Regions from separate parts of the Pseudomonas azotoformans genome, predicted to be linked through region 3. Evidence: riboswitches for the same ligand, from Rfam matches in the RefSeq annotation. Region 3 holds a riboswitch; each other region holds the start of a gene.
What was found. Region 3 has a riboswitch for cobalamin ahead of AYR47_RS17925 (TonB-dependent receptor plug domain-containing protein). Riboswitches for the same ligand answer to the same signal wherever they lie in the genome.
Positions count from the first base shown of each region.

Region 1 (5,145 bases), 530 kb from region 3:
CGGCAGCGCATCCGGCACCGGATAACCCTCAGCGTGCAAGGCGCGCAGGATATTCAGCGCCGCTGCCGGCGTATCCAGGCCAACACCATTGCCGATACGCCCATCGCGGGTCGGGTAGTTGGCGAGGATCAGCGCGATGCGTTTGTCGGCATTCGGCACTCGCGCCAGTTCGACCCAGCGGCGCGCCAATTCAGCGACAAAATCCATGCGCTCGGGCGCTGCGCGATAGCACACCACGTCCGACTGACTGCGCTCGCTACGCCACGCCAAATCCTTGAAGCTGATCGGCCGGCTGATGATGCGCCCGTCCAACTCCGGCAAAGCAATGTGCATCGCCAAGTCGCGGGGGCCGAGGCCTTGGTCGCTGGCTTCCCAGCCGGGCTGGTTGTCCTGGGCGCAGATCGCTTGGATCACCGGGATATTGCGGCGAAACGGGCGCAAATGCGGTGCTTCCGGACTGGATTGGGCGAAACCGGTGGTATTGAGAATCACCGCCGCGCCCACCTCATCCAGCAGGTCCTCGACCACCGCCAGGCAGCCGGGTTCTTTCAAGCTGGCCACCGCCATCGGCAACGGGTTGAGGCCCGCGGCCTGCAAACGCTGGCAGAACACATCAATAAAACCGGTATTCGCCGCCTGCAAATGAGAACGGTAGAACAGCACCGCCGCCACCGGCCACTCGGCATTCCAGTCGGCCTGCCAATCATTCAGCCGGGCGTTGGCGTGGCGCGGATGATAAATCGCCGTGCGCGGCAGGGTTTGCGGCTCGGCCCAGGCGTAGTCACGGCCCAGGTAAGCGCTGGCCAGGCAGCGATAAAAATCCAGTGCATTGCCCAGACCGCCCTGGCGCAGGAAGTGCCAGAGGCGATCACGCGCTTCGGCGCCGACGGTGCTCAGGCCACTGAGTTCCGGGTCCGGGCGATCATCCCCCGGCACCAGGATCAGTTGAACGCCCTGCTCGGCCAATTCCACCAGACGCTCGATGCCGTAACGCCAATAACCGATACCGCCATGCAACGAAATCAGGATGACCTTGGCGTGGCGCAGCACCTCATCGACATACAGATCGACCGAGGCATGGTTCTGCACCTGCATCGGGTTGGCCAGGCGAAAGCTGGGGTAGTCGTCCGGCAACTGCTGCGCTGCTTCGGCCAGCAGCGCCAGGCTGGAATCGCCGCTGCACAGGATCACCAGGTCAGCGGGGGTTTGTCCAAGGTCGGCAATATTGTCGTCCGAGACGAAACCACCGGGCTGGGTCCTGAGCAGGTGCATGGGTTAAACGCTGAGGGCAGCGCGCAGTTGCGCTTCGAGGCCCGCCGCGTCAAGGTCCTGGCCGATCAGCACCAGACGCGTGATGCGCGCTTCGTCAGCGCCCCAGGCACGGTCGAAGTGCTTGTCGAAACGCGTTCCCACGCCCTGGATCAGCAGGCGCATCGGTTTGTTCGGGATCGCGGCGAAACCTTTGACGCGCAGGATGCCGTGTTGCACCACCAACTGGGTCAGGGCGTCGAGCAACAGTGCTTCGTCGGCTTGCGGCAGATCGATGGAAATGGAGTCGAAGGCATCGTGATCGTGATCGTCTTCACCTTCGTGATGATGATCGTGATGGCTGTGGCGACCGTCGATGTGCTCTTCGGAGCCCGCACCCAGGCCGATCAATACATCCAGGGGCAAGCGGCCGCTGCTGGCCTCGATGATCTTCACCGCTGGCGGCAGTTCTTCCGCGACTTCCAGGCGCACGCGGGCCAGGTCTTCAGGGCTGATCAGGTCGGATTTGTTGAGGATAACGAGGTCGGCGCTGGCCAGTTGGTCGGCGAACAGCTCGTGCAGGGGTGATTCGTGGTCCAGGTTCGGGTCGAGCTTGCGCTGGGCATCCACTTGGTCCGGGAACGCAGCAAAGGTGCCGGCGGCTACCGCCGGGCTGTCGACCACGGTGATCACGGCGTCCACGGTGCAGGCGCTGCGGATTTCCGGCCACTGGAAGGCTTGAACCAGCGGTTTTGGCAGGGCCAGGCCGGAGGTTTCGATGAGAATGTGATCGAGGTCACCGCGACGGGCCACCAATTCGCGCATCACTGGGAAGAACTCTTCCTGCACGGTGCAGCACAGGCAGCCGTTCGCCAGCTCGTAGACGCGGCCGTTGGCTTCTTCTTCGGTGCAGCCGATGGAACACTGCTTGAGGATTTCACCGTCGATACCCAGTTCGCCGAATTCGTTGACGATCACCGCAATGCGGCGGCCCTGGGCGTTGTCGAGCATGTGGCGCAACAAAGTGGTCTTGCCCGAGCCGAGGAAGCCGGTGACGATGGTGACGGGGAGTTTGGCCAGTGTTTTCATCGGATGCCCTTGGGGGCGGGCATATGGGACGATAGGCCCTGCGACAGTGCGCAGCAGCGGATTTCGTCACCGGATCACCCCGCCCGGTTGAAGTAGAAAATCGATTGCGAGGCAGGTCTCCTGGCTTGGGGCGTGCGGGTCTTGCGACCGGCGCTGGCTGCGCCTTCCCGCCGGTTTGGCAGTGGCGTGGCAGTCAGCTGAACCCTTTACAGTTGCGGGGGCAGCCGCGGCTTGGACCGCGTTCCCTTCTTAGCTTCGGCCTGGGGCTGAAGAACCTCGAGGGTGCAAGGCTACGCAGTGCTTGGGGGATGGTCAATGATGGGGTTGGGTAGATATCCGTTTCTGCGGTAACGGATACGCCCCACCCAAAAGCACAACCCAATTGACTCCCCTCCCACCCCCATGCTCTCCTACACATCTTGTTTCGGGTGCCCTTCACAGGGTGAAACGGGAAACCGGTGCGTCATAGCGATATGACCAGTCCGGTGCTGCCCCCGCAACGGTAAGCGAGCGAAGCGTCAGATCCACTGTGCCTACGGCATGGGAAGGCGATGCTTAATAGGCGCAATGCCCCTCGCAAGCCCGGAGACCGGCCCGAAAAAATCAGATAACAAACCCGCGGTGGGCGGGCGCTGTTCAAACCCTGCGTGCCCGGCTCGCGGGGTTTTCATGCGCTCGTTTCACCCTGACACCTGAAAGGGACGCGCCATGTCGATCATCAGCAGCACCTCGCACTCCGCCAGCAGCACCTCGACCCTGAGCCAACGCCTGACCGCCGCCATCGGCGCGTCGATCCTCGGCGCGTGCCTGGTGTATTTCGCCGGCTTCTCGCACATCGAGGCCGTGCACAACGCGGCCCACGATACCCGCCACAGCGCCGCGTTCCCGTGCCACTGAGACCTGCCGACATGATCAAGCGTATCGCGCAAACCGCAGGCTTCACCGGCCTGCTGGCTGCCCTGCTGCTGACCCTGCTGCAAAGCTTTTGGGTCGCCCCGCTGATTCTGCAGGCGGAAACCTTCGAAAAAGCCCCGGCCGCCACCGAAATGGCCCACGAACACGCCGAAGGCGCTGCCGCCCACACCCATGACGCTGAAGCCTGGGAGCCGGAAGATGGCTGGCAGCGCGTGCTGTCCACCACGGGCGGCAACCTAGTGGTCGCGGTCGGTTTTGCGCTGATGCTGGCCGGTCTCTACACGCTGCGTGCGCCAACCCGCACCGCCCAAGGCCTGCTGTGGGGCTTGGCCGGCTACGCAACCTTCGTGCTGGCACCGACGATGGGCCTGCCGCCTGAGCTGCCGGGCACTGCCGCCGCCGACCTGGCGCTGCGCCAGACCTGGTGGATCGGCACTGCGGCGTCTACTGCTGCCGGCATCGCTTTGATCGTGTTTGGTCGCAACTGGCTGCTGAAAGTGCTGGGCGTGGCGATCCTGGCGGTCCCGCATGTGATCGGCGCGCCGCAACCGGAAGTGCATTCGATGCTCGCTCCGCAAGCCCTGGAAGCGCAGTTCAAGATCGCCTCGCAGTTGACCAACGTTGCCTTCTGGCTGGCCTTGGGCCTGATCAGCGCATGGCTGTTCCGCCGCAACCGTGACGACCAATACTCGGCATGACTTTTGTGGTTGGCCTGGGTTGCCAGCGGGGTTGTGATCTTCACACCTTGTTGGCGTTGTTCGATTCTGCCCTCGCCGAGGGCGGTATCGAGCGCCAGCGCATTGCTGCGCTCGCCAGTATCGACCGCAAACAACATGAAGCAGGACTAGCGGCATTGGCCGAGGTACTGAACCTGCCACTGCAGTTTTTCAGCGCTGAACAACTGGCGGAGTTTGAACACCGCCTGAGCCACAAATCCGACATCGCTTTTGCCCATACCGGCTGTTACGGCATAGCCGAAAGCGCCGCATTGGCCCTCGCTGAACAGCTCGCCGGCAGCCCTGCCCGCCTGTTGATCACTCGCCAAAAAACCACCCAGGCCACCTTCGCATTGGCGTGCGCCGGCTAAAATCCCGATAATTGCCGACCTCGATCATGAGCAACATTCATGCTCGCCCGTTTTTCAACAGGAATTACCATGACCGTCTACTTCATCGGCGCAGGCCCCGGCGACCCGGAATTGATCACCGTCAAAGGCCAGCGGCTGATCCGCAGCTGCCCGGTGATCATCTATGCCGGCTCGTTGGTGCCCGCGGCGGTTTTGGAAGGCCACTCGGCAGAAACGCTGGCCAACAGTGCCGAATTGCACCTGGAACAAATCATCGATCTGATCAAGACGGCCCACGCGAAGGGCCAGGATGTAGCGCGCGTCCATTCTGGGGACCCGAGCCTGTATGGCGCCATTGGCGAGCAGATCCGCCACATGCGGGAGCTGGGCATTCCCTTCCAGATCATTCCCGGCGTCACCGCCGTGGCTGCCTGCGCCGCCTTGCTGGAAACCGAGCTGACCCTGCCTGACATCGCCCAGAGCGTGATCCTTACTCGCTACGCCGACAAGACCCGCATGCCCGCCGGCGAGGATTTCGACAGCCTGGCCCGGCATGGCACCACCATGGCGATTCACCTGGGGGTCAATCACTTGGAGAAGATTGTCGCTGAACTGCTGCCGCATTACGGCGCGGACTGCCCGATTGCCGTGGTGCACCGGGCGACCTGGCCGGATCAGGATTGGGCGATGGGCACCTTGAGTGATATTGCCCAGAAGGTGTCGGCCAAGGGCTTTCGGCGCACGGCACTGATTGTGGTGGGCCGGGTGTTGGCGAGTGACAGCTTCAGCGAATCGTCGCTGTATCGCGCGGGCCATGCTCATTTGTA
Region 1 covers NZ_CP014546.1:4,357,755-4,362,899, reverse strand. Annotated here, with positions in the region: gene cobN (cobaltochelatase subunit CobN) at 1-1,272, opposite strand, end outside; gene cobW (cobalamin biosynthesis protein CobW) at 1,276-2,337, opposite strand; cobalamin riboswitch at 2,431-2,631, opposite strand; cobalamin riboswitch at 2,747-2,949, shown strand; gene AYR47_RS20180 (CbtB domain-containing protein) at 3,046-3,234, shown strand; gene AYR47_RS20175 (CbtA family protein) at 3,246-3,950, shown strand; gene AYR47_RS20170 (cobalamin biosynthesis protein) at 3,947-4,339, shown strand; gene cobM (precorrin-4 C(11)-methyltransferase) at 4,409-5,145, shown strand, end outside.
Region 1: linked by a shared signal. The riboswitch ahead of AYR47_RS20180 (CbtB domain-containing protein) and the one ahead of AYR47_RS17925 (TonB-dependent receptor plug domain-containing protein) in region 3 are both predicted to bind cobalamin.

Region 2 (5,145 bases), 2.2 Mb from region 3:
AATCAAGGTGGTGACGGGCAACCCTTGCACCCCCTTCAAAATGCCCAGCTGATGCTGGATATCCAGGTGATTGGTCGGCTCATCCAGCAACAGGATCTGCGGCCGTTGCGCCAACGCACGGGCGATGTGCACGCGCTGGCGCTCACCGCCCGAGAGGCTGCGCCAGGCGCGGTGGCTCAGGTGGGTGGCGTCGACGTCGTGCAGGGCCTGGTTGACGATGGCGTCGTCCTCCGGTGACCACGGGCTCAGCGCCGACAACCACGGTGTGCGGCCCAGCGCCACGGCGTCGAACACGCGGATGGCGTCGTCGGTGTCGGCCTGCTGTTCCACCACCGCCAGTTGTTGCGCGATGGCGCGGCGCGACAGCTTGCCCAGGCGCTGGCCGCCCAGCAGCACTTCGCCGGACGCTGGCGTGCGCAGCCCGGCGAGCAACTTGAGCAAGGTGGATTTGCCGGAGCCGTTCGGCCCGACGATACCGAGGGTTTCGCCCGGCTGAACGTCCAGATGAATGTCGCTCAGCAACTGCGCCTCGCGCACTTTGAAACCCAATCCTGTGCAGCTCAGCACGGTCATCGCGCATTCCTCCGACCAATGAGGATCAGCGCAAACACCGGCGCACCGACCAGCGCCGTGACCACGCCGACCGGAATCACCTGGCCCTTGATCAAGGTGCGCGACAACACATCCGCCGCAATCAAGAACAACGCGCCACCCAACGCACTGGCCGGCAGCAAGCGCGAATGCCCGGTGCCAAGCAACAGGCGCACGGCGTGGGGAATCACCAGCCCCACAAACCCGATGGAGCCGACAATCGACACCATCACCGCCGTCACCAACGCCGCGCAGCCCACCAGCACGAACTGCACCCGGCGCACCGGAATACCGAGGGACGCCGCCGAGTCGCTGCCGAAGGTAAACGCATCCAGGGCGCGACGGTGCCACAGGCACACCGCCAAGCCTGCGACCGCCACCGGCACCGCCAGCCACACCGAAGGCCAGCGCACGCCACTGAGGTTACCGAGCAACCAGAACATGATGCCGCGTGCCTGCTCGGAACTGGCGGATTTGGTGATCAGGAACGCGGTGAGCGCATTGAACAGCTGCGACCCGGCAATGCCCGCCAGGATGATCTGGCCGGTGCCACTGGCCGAACCGCTGGCGCGCGCGAGCAGGATCACCAGCGCAAACGCGGCCATGGCGCCGACAAACGCGCCCGCCGACAACGAGATCAAACCGCCGCCCACGCCCATCAACGCCACCAGCACCGCGCCGGTCGAGGCGCCGGCGCTGATGCCCAACAGGTACGGATCGGCCAGCGGGTTGCGCAACAGCGATTGCAATATCACGCCGCAGGTCGCCAGCCCAGCACCACACGCGGCGGCGACCAGGGTACGGGTGAGGCGGTAGTTCCACACCACGCCTTCGTCGATGGGGTCGAGCACGTAGCCGGCCGCCCACAGTTTGTTGGCGAGGACTTGAAGTACCACCTGCGGCGAGATGGCGGTTTCGCCGATGGCGACGCCAGCCAATACAGCAGCCAGCAGCAGGGCCAGGGCGAGTAGGGTTCGGATCATTTGGACAGGTCGTAGCCGTCGATGGCCGTGGCCAGTTGTTCAAGCCCGTCGAACGTACGGATGCTGGCTTGCAGCGCCAGCGCGTCGAGGATGATGATGCGGTTGTTTTTCACCGCGTCCATGTTGCGGGTCACCGGGTCGCTGCGCAGGAAGGCGAGTTTCTTTTCATGGTCATCGGCGGGGTAGCGGCGGCGGTCCATGCGCGCGATCACCAGCACGGTCGGGTTGGCCTTGGCGAGGGTTTCCCAGCCGACGGCGGGCCACTCTTCGTCCGACTGCACGACGTTATGCAAACCGAGGGTTTCCAGCATGAATTGCGGAATGCCCTTGTGGCCGGCCACATAGGGGTCGCTGGTCATCTCGGAACTGGAGAACCACACCAACGCGCTGGCTTGCTTGAGGCCCTTGCTTTGCACGGTGGCAACGGATTTGGCCAGGCGCGCCTTGAGTTCGTCGTTCAACTGTTGGCCACGCGCCTGCACGTCGAAGATCTCGGCGAGTTGGCTGATGCTTTTATAGATCGTCTCGATGCGGAACGGCTCCAGCCGCGTGCCGTCGGCGCCCACCAGGTTGTCCTTGCCTTCGCAGTCGGAGGGCAGCAGGTAGGTGGGAATTTTCAGTTCATGGAATTGCTCGCGGGTGCCGACCACGCCTTGCGGCCCGACCACCCATTCCAGCTCGGCGGCCACCAGCTGCGGGCGCTTGGCGATCACCGCTTCGAAGCTCGGCTCGTTGTTGGCCAGGCGCTCAATGCCATCGTTCTGCGCCTTGTACTGCGGCAATACGCTGTTGAACCACAGCGAAGTGCCGACTACTTTGTCGCCCACGCCCAGGGCGTAGAGCATTTCGGTGGCGGCCTGGCCGATGGTCACGCTGCGGGCCGGGGCTTGCTGAAAGGTTAGGGTGCTGCCGCAGTTTTCCACGGTCAGCGGGTAGTGGGTGGGCGCGGCTTGGGCCAGGGCACAGAAACCCAGGCCGGTAAGCAGGGCGGTAACGCGTGGCAGCATGGGGCTATCTCCGAGTGAAGCGTGCGTGCCGTTCGGAAATACACCCTTGAACGCTGCGATAGGATAGAGGCAGGCAAGAATGTCCTTCCCGGACACCCCGCCGGTTAGTCATTGAGCTTGGGCCGGCAGGTCTCCTGACTGATGCGTCGTCGCCAGGCTCCGGCCTTCCCGGACAAGGTCCAGTGGCATCATGGAGCAGGCTCAGCACCTACAGTTGCGGGGGCAGTTCCGATTGACGCGGGTGTACCGCGCTTCGGATTCCCTATTAGTCCCGTTTGGGAACCGGCGCGGTATGGTAGTCGATCACGCGGTTGAACGGGAGGTCGTGCACTCAACGGTAGCTCTCTGGCGGTGAGGCTCCTATGATGCGCAGCCCATGGATCGCTTTATCACAAGGAATACACCGTGAAATCAGTTATCGCGCTCGTCCTTATCGCCACCCTGGCCGGTTGTGCCACTCAGGGTAAATCTGAAAAGCAGATTCTCGACGAGGCCTCCACTGCCTATGTCAAGTCGATGCCCGCCGACTCAGACAAACTGCGCTTGCACACGATGAGCATCCCTAAAAGTGGGATGTTCGGCGACACCCTGGCGATTTCCCTGGCCGGTGACCAAAACGCGGCCAGCCTCAGGAGCGAATTGCTGAATACCAAGCGCTTGGGCGATGTGTTCTTTTTGATCATGGGGGCCGGCACCCCGGTTGATGTTGCCGTGATCGGTAAAGCCGTCGAAGGGCAGGATTTGAAGGGTTTGCAGATCTACTACTCGGGCACCGACGCACAGAAAGATCAGGTGCGTGCGGCGGTCGAGAAGTCGCAGGCGCAGTTTCATTACATCAGTGCGCAATGAGGGCGAGGGTCATAGGCGAATGTCTTCAGGCCCTCGTATCAGCGCTTCAATCCGCGTGCCGGTGGCGCGCTCTTCGTTGCTGAAGCCGTCGTAGTCGGCCAGGTTGCCGAAGCGCAGGCCGGTCAGGCGCTCTATCTGGATCACGCTGCGCTGGTAGGTCCTGAGCTGGCCGAACACCAGGTCGAGTTGGCCCAGCTCGCGGCTCTGGTCAATCATGTAGGCACTCGCGCTAGGCTTGCCGTTGTCGCTGAGGTAAGCGACCACTTTCCAGAACGCCTTGGGGATCTGTACGCCTCGGTACATTCGGTCGTCGTCGGCGAACACCGGGCCGGTAAACACCGTGGCGCGGGCTTTCCAGCGTTGGGTGTTATCGAGGATGTAGTCTTCGAGCTCCAGCCAGGTCTTCTGGTTGAACCCGCTCATCTGCGGCGAGCAGTTGGTGAAATGGAAGGTGTCGAGGTTGGCGGCTTGCGCCTCGTCGCCCCAGTTGGGGTCTTGCCGGCGGACCAGGTGGCCGCGATCCAGGCCATTGCTGGCATACAGCGCTTCGCCCACCTGCGCATCGATGGGTAAGCGGCCGTCATAGGCCCAGGCGTCGTTGCTGCGAATGATGTCGACGTGCTGACCACCATCGATGTTGACGCCCACATACAGCGCAAGCCGCTTGGCGCGTGACATCGTGATCGAGAAGTGCGTGTAGTCCAGGCGCTTCTGTGCATCCTCCGCCAAGGCCTCTTCCACCGTGGGCCAGGGCACCCCGAAGCTGCCGAGAAAGTCCTCGGCGTAGCCGCGCCGGCCCTTCAAGTCTTTGGCGGGGGTGACGCGTGGCGTCGCCGCCCGTGCCTCCAACAACGTGGGGCTCGGTGCGATCAACGGGCGCAGGTCAGCGAGCCTGGGGCGGTATGCAAGGTCGATTTTGGTTTTACGTGCTGGCATCGGTCAGTCCTCCTTGGATAAACACGACTGCAACATAGGTTAATGACAATTGATGACATGCGTTAACCCCTGGGGACTATCCTGAATCGATGACCCGAACGTTTTCACCTGCCAGCTGGAGCCAGCCCATGTGTGTTCGTCAGCCGCATCGCCATCCGATTTTCTGCCTGATCCCGCCCTATATGCTCGACCAGATCGCGCGCAACGGCGACAAAGCGCAACGTGAGGTCGCCTTGCGCACCCGCGCCAAAGACACAACCTTCCGCTCGTTGCGCATGGTCGCCGAACCTGCCAAAGGACCGGCGCACATGGCCCTGGCCATGGGCGCCGATAAGCGCCGCTCGATCTACAGCGCCGAGGGCACCGACAGCCTGCCGGGCACGCTGGTGCGTGGTGAGGGGCAGCCCGCAAGCGGTGATGCCGCGGTGGACGAAGCCTACGAGGGCTTGGGCGCCACCTTCGATTTTTTCGACCAGGTCTTTGATCGCAACTCCATCGACGACGCCGGTATGGCGCTGGACGCCACGGTGCATTTTGGCCAGAACTACAATAATGCCTTCTGGAACTCGACCCAGATGGTGTTTGGCGATGGGGATGCGCAGTTGTTCAACCGCTTCACGGTGGCGCTTGACGTAATTGGCCATGAGTTGGCCCATGGCGTCACCGAGGACGAGGCCAAGCTGATGTATTTCAATCAGTCCGGAGCGCTGAACGAGTCGCTGTCGGATGTGTTCGGCTCGCTCATCAAGCAATATGCCTTGAAGCAAAGCGCGCAAGAC
Region 2 covers NZ_CP014546.1:6,024,918-6,030,062, reverse strand. Annotated here, with positions in the region: gene AYR47_RS27675 (ABC transporter ATP-binding protein) at 1-573, opposite strand, end outside; gene AYR47_RS27670 (FecCD family ABC transporter permease) at 570-1,574, opposite strand; gene AYR47_RS27665 (ABC transporter substrate-binding protein) at 1,571-2,581, opposite strand; cobalamin riboswitch at 2,689-2,883, opposite strand; gene AYR47_RS27660 (hypothetical protein) at 2,987-3,430, shown strand; gene AYR47_RS27655 (DNA/RNA non-specific endonuclease) at 3,440-4,366, opposite strand; gene AYR47_RS27650 (M4 family metallopeptidase) at 4,495-5,145, shown strand, end outside.
Region 2: linked by a shared signal. The riboswitch ahead of AYR47_RS27665 (ABC transporter substrate-binding protein) and the one ahead of AYR47_RS17925 (TonB-dependent receptor plug domain-containing protein) in region 3 are both predicted to bind cobalamin.

Region 3 (5,145 bases):
TTCGGCCGTATGCGTACCAGCTTGGTCAGCGCCATGAAGATGCTTGAGGAATAGGGCCGCGATCATGCTTGAACAACTCGGCAAATACCGCATCGACAGCGTGCTCGGAAAAGGCGCCATGGGCACGGTGTACAAGGCGTTCGACCCGAACATCGCCCGCACCGTGGCGCTCAAGACTATCCGCAAGGAGCTGTTCGGCGATAGCCAGCACGCCGAGCTGGTCAGCCGCTTCAAGAATGAAGCCCAGGCCGCTGGCCGGCTGATGCATCCCAATATCGTCGCGGTCTACGACTACGGCGAGGACGAGGGCTCGGCGTACATCGCCATGGAGTTCGTCGAAGGCACACCGCTCAACACCCTGCTCGCCGCCCAGACACCCCGTGACCTCAGCCACAGCCTCGGCTGGATGCGCCAGTTGCTGTTGGCCCTGGAGTACGCGCACTCCAAGGGTGTGGTGCACCGCGATATCAAGCCGGCCAACCTGCTGATCACCGCCGACAACCACGTCAAGGTCACCGACTTCGGCGTCGCACGCCTGGACTCCTCCACGCTCACCCAGACCGGCTCGATGATCGGCACCCCCAGCTACATGTCGCCGGAACAGTTTTGCGGCGAATTGATCGACGGTCGCTCCGACGTGTTTTCCGCTGGGATCGTGCTGTACCAACTGCTCACTGGCGAGCGACCGTTTTCCGGCTCGGCCACCATGGTTATGCAGCAGATTCTCAACCAGACGCCGGTAGCACCGTCGAGCTTGAACCTGGCCCTCGACCCGGCGTTGGACAGTGTGATCGTCCGCGCCCTGGCCAAGCGCCCGGCCGACCGCTATCCCTCGGCGCACGCCTTTCTGGATGACCTTGAAGCGCTGCTCGGAACCACCACCGGCAGTTGGACCAGCGCCGATATCGACGATGATCGCACCGTGCTGATGCTTCCCAACCAACCCTTGAGCAGCGGCGTGACACCGTTAGCGACCGAAGCCGTGGAAACCCTCATGCCGTGGAAGTTGGCCGTGATGCCTGAGCTGGAGTCGCTGCTGTCCCACCAGATCGGCCCGCTTGCACGCTTCCTGGTGCGCAAGAGCCTCAATGGCGCCGATGACTTCGAGGGTATCTGCGCCGCATTGTTGCCGCATATTCCGTCGGAGCGCGGCCGTGAGCAGTTCACCAGCGCCAGCCAGTCGCTGTTCCAACGCCTCAACCCGCCGACTGCCGCGCCCGAGGTCGTGACTGAACCCACCGCGATTGTTCCGACCACCGAGGTGATCCATACGCCAGTCGACCCCGACTTCGCACACATGGCCGAACGCCGGCTGGCGGTGCTGATTGGTCCCATCGCCCGCATCGTGGTCAGTCGCGCCTTGCGTGCAACCTCACTGCGCCAACCCTTTGTGCAACGGTTGGCCGAGTCTATCGAGAGCGAGGCCCAGCGCCTGGCGTTCCTCAACAGCTTTGAGCCCCTGCCATGATCGACTCTCCCCTCAGCGCCTGCGGGCCCCATCGCCTGGCCTGCGCGGTCGCCTATGGGGCCAGCGATGTCGGCACGGTGCGCCAGAGCAACGAAGATAACTTTCTGGTGGAGCCCAGCCTCGGGCTGTTTGCCGTGGCTGACGGCATGGGCGGCCATGAAGCCGGCGCCCTGGCCAGTGCCGAAGCCCTGATCAGTTTGCGCCAGGCGCTCAACGCCCACCGTGTCGACCCACTGAACGACGGCAGCGACCCGGACGCCACCTGGTCGGACCCGGACATGCAAGCCGCCAGTCGCCTGCACAACGCCATCGATCAGGTGAACCAGTGCGTCTACCAGAAAAACGTGGCACGCCAGATGAGCGAAGGCAGCGGCATGGGCACCACACTCACAGGAGCATGGCGCCCGCATGCCGATGGGCCACTGTTGCTGTTTCATGTGGGTGACAGTCGTTTGTACCGCTACCGCGACGGCGAACTGAGCCTGCTGACCCGCGACCAGACCTGGTATCAGCAAGCCCTTGAGGCCGGCAAAGTCGACCGTTTACCGGCACGCAATCTGCTGTTGCAAGCTATCGGCCCGGGGCCGCGGGTAGAACCGCAAGTACGCGTGCAACCCGTGAAGCGCAACGACCTGCTGATGCTCTGCAGTGACGGCCTGCACGGTTGCGTTCCGCACCAGGAAATGGCTCAGGTACTCGCCGCTGCCAGCCGCGACACGCTGGAGACTGCCTGCCAACGGCTGATCCACCTCACCCGCGAATACGCCGGGCGCGACAATGTCACGGTGCTGCTCGCCTGGTTCGACGGCTGAATCGCCTTATGGCAACTTGAACGCCTCATCCACCGGCACGCGATAGCCGGTGGCCAGGCGGTTGGTTTCGTTGGCCATGCCGACCACCGCTTGCAACTCGCCGAACATCTCGTCGGTCATCCCCGCCTTGCGCGCTGCTGCCGTGTGGGAGGCGATGCAATACGGGCAATTATTGGTCACGCTGACAGCCACATAGAGCAGTTCCTTGGTCAGTGGATCCAATGCCCCCGGCGCCATGATTTCCTTGAGGCTTTCCCAGGTCCGGCGCAGGGTCGGTGGGTGGGCGGCCAGGCACTTCCAGAAGTTGTTGACCCGATCGACCTGGCGCGTGTGCATGATGTCGTCATAGACCGCGCGCACTTCTGGGCTGGCATCGGCGTATTCGGTGAGGTGTTGAGTCATGGGATGTCCAAGGCGGAGGGTGAGTGTTCTGGAATACCGCGCCGCCCCATTGCTGGCAAGTGAAGCCGGTGAATCCTGAATGACGGAGTTGACGAACGGTCATGCGAATGTTCAGATGCCGGCCTGTTTCAGGTGCCCCCTGCCGCCGTGCTTGGGGTGAAACGGGAAACCGGTACGCTCTTTTGAGCCAGTCCGGTGCTGCCCCCGCAACGGTATTCGCGTGACCCCTTCGACACACCACTGTGGCCTGCGTGCCATGGGAAGGTGAAGGGTTCCATACGCGAGAGCCCGGAGACCGGCCTGGAATTTCTGTTAGGCAAACTCCTGCGGTGGGCGGGCATGGGCCGGTATCGGCGTGTGCGCGATGCCTTCTCCTGCGTGCTTCTGCGAAGATACTTTCGAGAAGACTATGATTCGACGTTCCCTGATCCCTTTGTTCGGCTCGCTGTTCAGCCCCCTGTTGCTGGCCGACGACAACACCCTGGTGCTCAACCAGCAGATCGTCTCCGCCCCTTCCGTGGAATCCACCACCGTCGCCGCCATGGCCCAGTACGGCAGCAAAGTGGAGATCGTCACCCGCGAACAGATCGAACGCGCCGGCCCCGCCGCCGACGTGACGCGGGTGATGCAGATGTTCATCCCCGGCCTGTATGTGGCGCCGAAAAACGGCCCGTTCGACTACGGCACCTATTCCCTGCTGGGCGGGCGCAACGATGACACATTGATCCTGCTCGACGGCGTGCGCCTGAACAACCGTCTGTATGGCGGCCTCTACCTCGACACGCTGCCAGCCAACGCCATCGAGCGTATCGAAGTGCTCAAGGGCGGCCAGAGCCTGTTGTTCGGCACCCAGGCGGTGTCGGGGGTCATCAACATCGTCACGCGCAGCCCGCAGACCCGCGAGGCGTCCGGTGAAGTGAACCTGGGAGTCGATACCTTCGGCGGCACCACCGGCGATGCGCGGGTGGAGAAGATCTTCACCAACGGCTGGGGCGACCTTGGCCTGCTGGCGTATGTCAGCCGCAACGCCTCCGAGGGCTACCAGCCGTTTCGCAACAGCGACTACAGCGGCCGCGTCAGCGACAAAAAGCGCTCGTACGAAGTGACCACCTTCGGCGCCAAGGCCACCCAGGCGTTTGGCGATGACTCGCGCCTGGAACTGTTCTACCAATATGCCGATGCCAACCTTGATTTCGCACGGCCGGTGAACAACTACAAGACCACCAACGACCGTGTGCAACAGATCGCCACGGCGACTTTCGAACAGGCGATCAACGAGCGCCTGAGTTATTTCATCAAGGGTCATATCAACGACTGGGACACACGCTACACGCGGATCGACAACACCGCCGACGGGGGTCGTAAGGTACGTAACAACAACGACTACTGGGGCTTCACTGACTGGGGTGTACAAGCCGAGGGCAAGGCCGAGTTGCCAGGCGGCCATGTGCTGGTGGTGGGCAGCGACAACCAGTGGTTCAAGGGCCAGGACGATGTACTGGTGATCGACGACAACAAGGCCCAGGCCCACGCGCTGTATACGCAACTGCGACCGCAGATCGACGCGCTGCCCAACTGGCACCCCAGCGTGGGCGTGCGGCATGAAGCCATGAGCGGCGGCGACAGTGCCACCGTCGGCATGCTCACCTCGCTCTATGATCTCAACGACCACTGGGCCCTGCGTGGCCAATACGGTACGGCCTACAAACTGCCCAACGCCGAACAGCTGTTCGTCAACGAGCCGGGCGACGAGATCGGTAACCGCAATCTCAAGCCGGAGAAAAGCCGCAACGCCGAACTGGGGATCGACTACAAGGGACTGCTGGGCGAGCGCGACTTCAGCGCCAGCGTCACGCTGTTCAAACGCAAAATCACTGACTTGATCACGCTCGACGATGTGCAATGGGTCAACGGCCAGGGCCAGCTCCAGATGCGTGGCTTCGAGGCCGACGCCAAGCTCGCGCTCAACGACCAGTGGAGCCTGCAGGCCGACATGACGCGCAACCTCACCGAGTCCCGCACCGGCGTCACCATCAACGACATTCCGAGTTTCTTTGCCCGTTCACGGATCGGTTTCGAATCGGAAAACCGCTTATGGGGCGCAGGTACTGCGATCCGCTACATTCGCGACATCACCAGCTCGAAAAACGTCGAATACGGCCACTACTCCGTGGTAGACGCCGATGCCTATCGCTACCTCGACGCCGCCCACCAACACCGCCTGAGCCTGCTGGTGGAAAACTTGTTCGACCGCGACTACGTCACCAGCCGCGCCAGCAACGTCGACAACCTCGGCCGCCCGTTCACATCCGAGGTGCGTTACACGTATCGCTTCTGATGACTGAGATCACCAAAATCGACGGGGTGGACTTCCATCCCGACTGGTCCCGCATACCGGACCACGCCCGCCATGTATTCCTGTGCACCGGCCCACGCTGTACGCAGCGCGGCGCCTTGCAACTG
Region 3 covers NZ_CP014546.1:3,826,335-3,831,479, reverse strand. Annotated here, with positions in the region: gene AYR47_RS17945 (c-type heme family protein) at 1-54, shown strand, start outside; gene AYR47_RS17940 (serine/threonine-protein kinase) at 65-1,468, shown strand; gene AYR47_RS17935 (PP2C family protein-serine/threonine phosphatase) at 1,465-2,280, shown strand; gene AYR47_RS17930 (carboxymuconolactone decarboxylase family protein) at 2,287-2,682, opposite strand; cobalamin riboswitch at 2,796-3,000, shown strand; gene AYR47_RS17925 (TonB-dependent receptor plug domain-containing protein) at 3,092-5,020, shown strand; gene AYR47_RS17920 ((2Fe-2S) ferredoxin domain-containing protein) at 5,020-5,145, shown strand, end outside.

Region 4 (5,145 bases), 2.5 Mb from region 3:
GTACGAGCTGGTGTGCCTGGACGATCTGCAAGCCATCGCCGGCAAGGCGGAGTGGGAAGAGGCGCTGTTCCACCTGTTCAACCGCTTGCGTGACAGCGGTCGGCGCCTGCTGATTGCTGCGTCCACCTCGCCACGCGAGTTACCGATCAAGCTGGCCGACCTCAAGTCGCGCATGACCCTGGCACTGATCTTCCAGATGCGCCCGCTGTCCGACGAAGACAAATTGCGTGCCTTGCAATTGCGTGCCTCCCGTCGCGGCCTGCACCTCACCGACGAGGTGGGGCATTTCATCCTCACCCGCGGCACGCGCAGCATGAGCGCGTTGTTCGACCTGCTTGAACAGCTCGACCAAGCCTCGTTGCAGGCCCAGCGCAAGCTGACCATTCCCTTCCTGAAAGAAACCCTCGGCTGGTAGCCGGCCTGCTGTTTTCGCGGCTTTCGGCAAATTCCAGGCGCCAGAAAACCTGCGTTTGAGCCGGTTTAGCTACGCAAAAGGCAGATATAGGGTGTTAAGGGCTTAGATGTCATAGTCCAAACAAGAAGTCACATAGATCACGATTGAATTTGCAAATCGATGTGATAGAGGGCATAGTCTCGTCTTCTTTACATATCAGCCACGGTCGTGCCCATGCTAAATCGCTTCGCACCCCTCGTGCCCCTCGCACTCGTTACCCTGTTGTTTGGTTGCGCCTCCCACCCTCAACAGGTGGCAGAACAGCAAAAACCACAGGTTCAAAATCAGGCAAAATTCGTTGCTGCACAGTCTGCTTCTGTTTATGAAGAAGAGCTGGCAACGGAAAAAGAACTGGCCAATTTCAATGGCAGCAAGCCTTACCAGCTGCCCGTTCTGGCCGACAGCATCCTCGAACGCGGCATGTCCCTGATCGGTACCCGTTACCGTTTCGGCGGCACCTCTGAAGCCGGTTTCGACTGCAGCGGTTTCATCGGCTACCTGTTCCGCGAAGAAGCTGGCATGAACCTGCCACGCTCCACCCGCGAAATGATCAACGTGGATGCACCGTTGGTCGCACGCAACAACCTCAAGCCCGGTGATCTGCTTTTCTTCAGTACAGCGGGTCGTGGTCGTGTAAGCCATGCCGGTATCTACCTGGGCGATAACCAGTTTATCCACTCCAGCAGCCGTCGCAGTGGCGGTGTCCGGGTCGATAACCTGGGTGACAGCTACTGGAGCAAAACCTTCATCGAAGCCAAGCGCGCACTCGCCATGGCCCCGACGACGGTAACCGCTAGCAAGTAAACTTAAAGTGATACTTGAAGTTTGACGTGTAAGCGCTAGAATCCCTGGACATTGTTGTAATCTGTTCGCGCGAGCTTTGCTTGCGCGTTCTGGTTTTCAGCGTTCGGCAGCGAAAGCCGCATCCAGACCAGGATTGTTCTGCCCATGTCGACCTCGGCCCGCCTGATCCTTATTCTTTGCGCCGCGCTGCTCAGCGCCTGCGCAAGCCGCCCGCCGCCCGCGCCTGTGGCCGTCAAGCCCAAGCCGGTGTTCAACTACTCCACCCAGAATTTCTCGCCTGCGGCCGAAGATGTGCTCTTCCGCGCGCTGGGGCCTGGTCGGCACGCCTTATCGTTGGGGTGGCAACACACCGGACTCCGGGTTTGATTGCAGCGGCCTGATCGGGTTTGTCTTCCGCGATGCTGCCGGCATCTCCCTGCCGCGTACCACCCGCGAACTGATCGTGATGCGCGCCCAGGATGTCAGCGAGCAGAATCTGCAGACCGGCGACTTGTTGTTCTTCGCTACAGGCGGCGGTTCACAGGTCAGCCACGCCGGGATCTACGTCGGCGAAGGCCGCTTTGTGCATGCACCGCAAACCGGCGGTACGGTGAAGCTGGACACCTTGTCCAAGGCGTATTGGCAGAATGCCTACCTGAGTGCCAAGCGCGTGTTGCCGGGCAACCTGGCGCGTAATCCGTAAGAAGCAGCGGCAAGTTTCAAGCTTCAAGCTGCAAGGAGGGGATACCTGCTTGCAGCTATCTGCTTGAAGCTTGCAGCTCGCCCCTCAACCTACTACCCTTCGCCGCTTGTTCCAGGTGCTCTGTGACCCATGGGTCGACGGAGTGAAACAGGGAAGCCGGTGAGTGAGCGCACTTGTACACAGTGTCGCCGCGATTCCGGCGCTGCCCCCGCAACGGTAAATGAGTCAAGACGCTGCCTTTTGCCACTGTATCGCTCGCGATATGGGAAGGCGCAGCGTCGGTCTGCGCCTCTATAAGGCGCGCGCCACTCATGAGCCCGGAGACCGGCCTGCAACATCCAACAGCATCACGGTGGGCGATGCTTGGCTGTCTGTTTTTTCTTTTTCCTGCCCGCCGTTTTTGTTCAGCCCCAACGGAGAGCTGCCATGACCGATTCCCCCGACCGCGACGAACGCCACCTGGCGCGCATGCTGCGCAAAAAAGCCGTGATCGATGAACGCATCGCCAATTCCCCCAACGAGTGCGGCCTGCTGCTGGTGTTGACCGGCAACGGCAAAGGCAAGAGCAGCTCCGCGTTCGGCATGCTGGCCCGTGCCATGGGCCACGGCATGCAGTGCGGTGTGGTGCAGTTCATCAAGGGGCGCAACAGTACGGGTGAAGAGTTGTTCTTCCGCCGTTTCCCCGAGCAAGTACGTTTCCACGTCATGGGCGAAGGCTTCACCTGGGAAACCCAGGATCGCCAGCGCGACATCGCCGCCGCCGAAGCCGCCTGGGCGGTTTCCCGCGAGTTGCTGCAGGACCCTTCCATCGGCCTGGTCGTACTGGATGAGCTGAACATCGCCCTCAAGCATGGCTACCTCGACCTGGACCAGGTACTCAGCGACCTGCAAGCCCGCCCGCCGATGCAACACGTGGTGGTCACCGGCCGTGGCGCCAAGCCTGAACTGATCGAAATGGGCGACACCGTCACCGAAATGGGCATGCTCAAGCACGCGTTCCAGGCCGGTATCAAGGCACAGAAGGGCGTCGAACTTTGAATCAGCCCCGTCATTGCCCGGCCGTCCTGATCGCCGCACCGGCGTCCGGCCAGGGCAAAACCACCGTCACCGCCGCATTGGCCCGCTTGCACCGCAACCTGGGGCGCAAGGTGCGCGTGTTCAAATGCGGCCCGGACTTCCTCGACCCGATGATCCACGAACGCGCCAGCGGTGCACCGGTGTATCAATTGGATATGTGGATGGTGGGCGAGCAGGAAAGTCGCCGCTTGCTGTGGGAAGCGGCGGGGGAGGCGGACCTGATCCTGATCGAAGGCGTGATGGGTCTGTTCGACGGCACGCCGTCCAGCGCCGACCTGGCGCGACACTTTGGTGTGCCGGTGCTTGGTGTGATCGACGGCACCGCCATGGCCCAGACCTTTGGCGCGTTAGCCCTGGGTCTGGCGCTTTATCAGCCGGACTTGCCGTTCGCCGGCGTGCTGGCCAACCGCGTCGGCACCCTGCGCCATGCACAATTGCTTGAAGGCAGCCTTACCGAAGGCCTGCGTTGGTACGGCGCGTTGTCTCGCGAGACCAGTATCGAGCTGCCTAGCCGTCACCTGGGTTTGGTGCAGGCAAGCGAACTGAATGACCTTGATGTACGCCTGGATGCCGCCGCTCAAGCGCTGGGCAGCAGTTGCGAAGTCGCCTTGCCGCCGCCGGTCACCTTTGCCGCGCCTGAAGTGATCGACGCCGAGCCACTGCTTAACGGCGTGCGCATCGCCGTGGCCCGCGACGAAGCCTTCGCGTTCACCTACGGCGCCAGCCTTGACCTGTTGCGGGCAATGGGCGCTGAGCTGAAGTTCTTCTCGCCGATCCACGATCTCCAATTGCCGGACGCCGATAGCCTCTACCTGCCCGGTGGTTACCCGGAACTGCACCACCAGGCACTGTCGCAAAATACCCCGATGCTCGACGCCATCCGCGCTCATCATGCCGCCGGCAAACCGCTGCTCGCCGAATGCGGCGGCATGCTCTACCTGCTGGACTCGCTGACCGATGTCGACGGCACTCGCGCCGAACTGGTCGGCCTGCTGCAAGGCGATGCGGTGATGCAGAAGAAGCTCGCGGCCTTGGCGCTGCAAAATGTCGAATTGCCCGAAGGCACACTGCGCGGCCATACCTATCACCACTCGCTGACCACCACCGAATGGCAGCCGATTGCCCGTGGCCTGAGCCCCAATGGCGGGCGCGGTGCCGAGGCGGTTTATCGGCAGGGGCGGATGACGGCGTCCTACGTACACTTCTATTTCCCCTCGAATCCCCAGGCGGTGGCCGCATTGTTCGCGCCCGATCCAGCACTATGAGCGACAACGCCTTCCCCCAGGCCGACCGCGACGCCGTCTACCGCGCCATCGCCGAACGCCGCGACATGCGCCACTTCAGCGGCGGCACTGTCGCCCCCGAATTGCTGCACCGCCTGCTCCAGGCCGCGCACCAGGCACCCAGTGTCGGCCTGATGCAGCCCTGGCGTTTTATCCGCATCAGCGACCGCCAACTGCGTAGTCAGATTCAACAGTTGGTGGAAGAAGAACGCGTACGCACCGCCGAAGCCCTGGGCGAGCGTTCCGACGAGTTCATGAAGCTCAAGGTCGAAGGCATTCACGACTGCGCCGAAGTGCTGGTAGCGGCGTTGATGGATGATCGTGAGCGGCACATCTTTGGGCGGCGCACCTTGCCGGAAATGGACATGGCGTCATTGTCCTGTGCTATCCAGAATCTGTGGCTGGCGGCCCGTGTCGAAGGGCTGGGCATGGGCTGGGTCTCGCTGTTCGAGCCCCAGGCCCTGGCCGATCTGCTGGGCTTGCCGCCCGGCGCGAAACCGTTGGCCGTGCTGTGCCTGGGGCCGGTGGCCGAGTTCTACCCGGCACCGATGTTGCAACTCGAGGGCTGGACCGAGCCCCGGCCGCTGAGTGACATGTTGTATGAGAATGGGTGGGGAGTGAGTCAATGAGTGTGGCCTTGCTGTGTGTCGCTGCAGTCGCGCTGGATGCGCTGCTGGGCGAACCCAGGCGCTGGCATCCGCTGGTGGCGTTCGGCAATTTCGCCGGGCGCATCGAGCAACGTTTCAATACCGGTGGTCGCGGCTGGCGCAGCCATGGCGTGACCGCGTGGTTTATCGCTGTGGTGCCGCTGACCCTGCTGGCCACGGCGTTGTCCTGGGCGCCGT
Region 4 covers NZ_CP014546.1:6,344,376-6,349,520, reverse strand. Annotated here, with positions in the region: gene hda (DnaA regulatory inactivator Hda) at 1-415, shown strand, start outside; gene AYR47_RS29160 (C40 family peptidase) at 629-1,258, shown strand; gene AYR47_RS33085 (hypothetical protein) at 1,294-1,512, opposite strand; partial or broken gene AYR47_RS29155 (C40 family peptidase) at 1,484-1,940, shown strand; cobalamin riboswitch at 2,037-2,287, shown strand; gene cobO (cob(I)yrinic acid a,c-diamide adenosyltransferase) at 2,367-2,978, shown strand; gene AYR47_RS29145 (cobyrinate a,c-diamide synthase) at 2,975-4,282, shown strand; gene bluB (5,6-dimethylbenzimidazole synthase) at 4,279-4,929, shown strand; gene cbiB (adenosylcobinamide-phosphate synthase CbiB) at 4,926-5,145, shown strand, end outside.
Region 4: linked by a shared signal. The riboswitch ahead of cobO (cob(I)yrinic acid a,c-diamide adenosyltransferase) and the one ahead of AYR47_RS17925 (TonB-dependent receptor plug domain-containing protein) in region 3 are both predicted to bind cobalamin.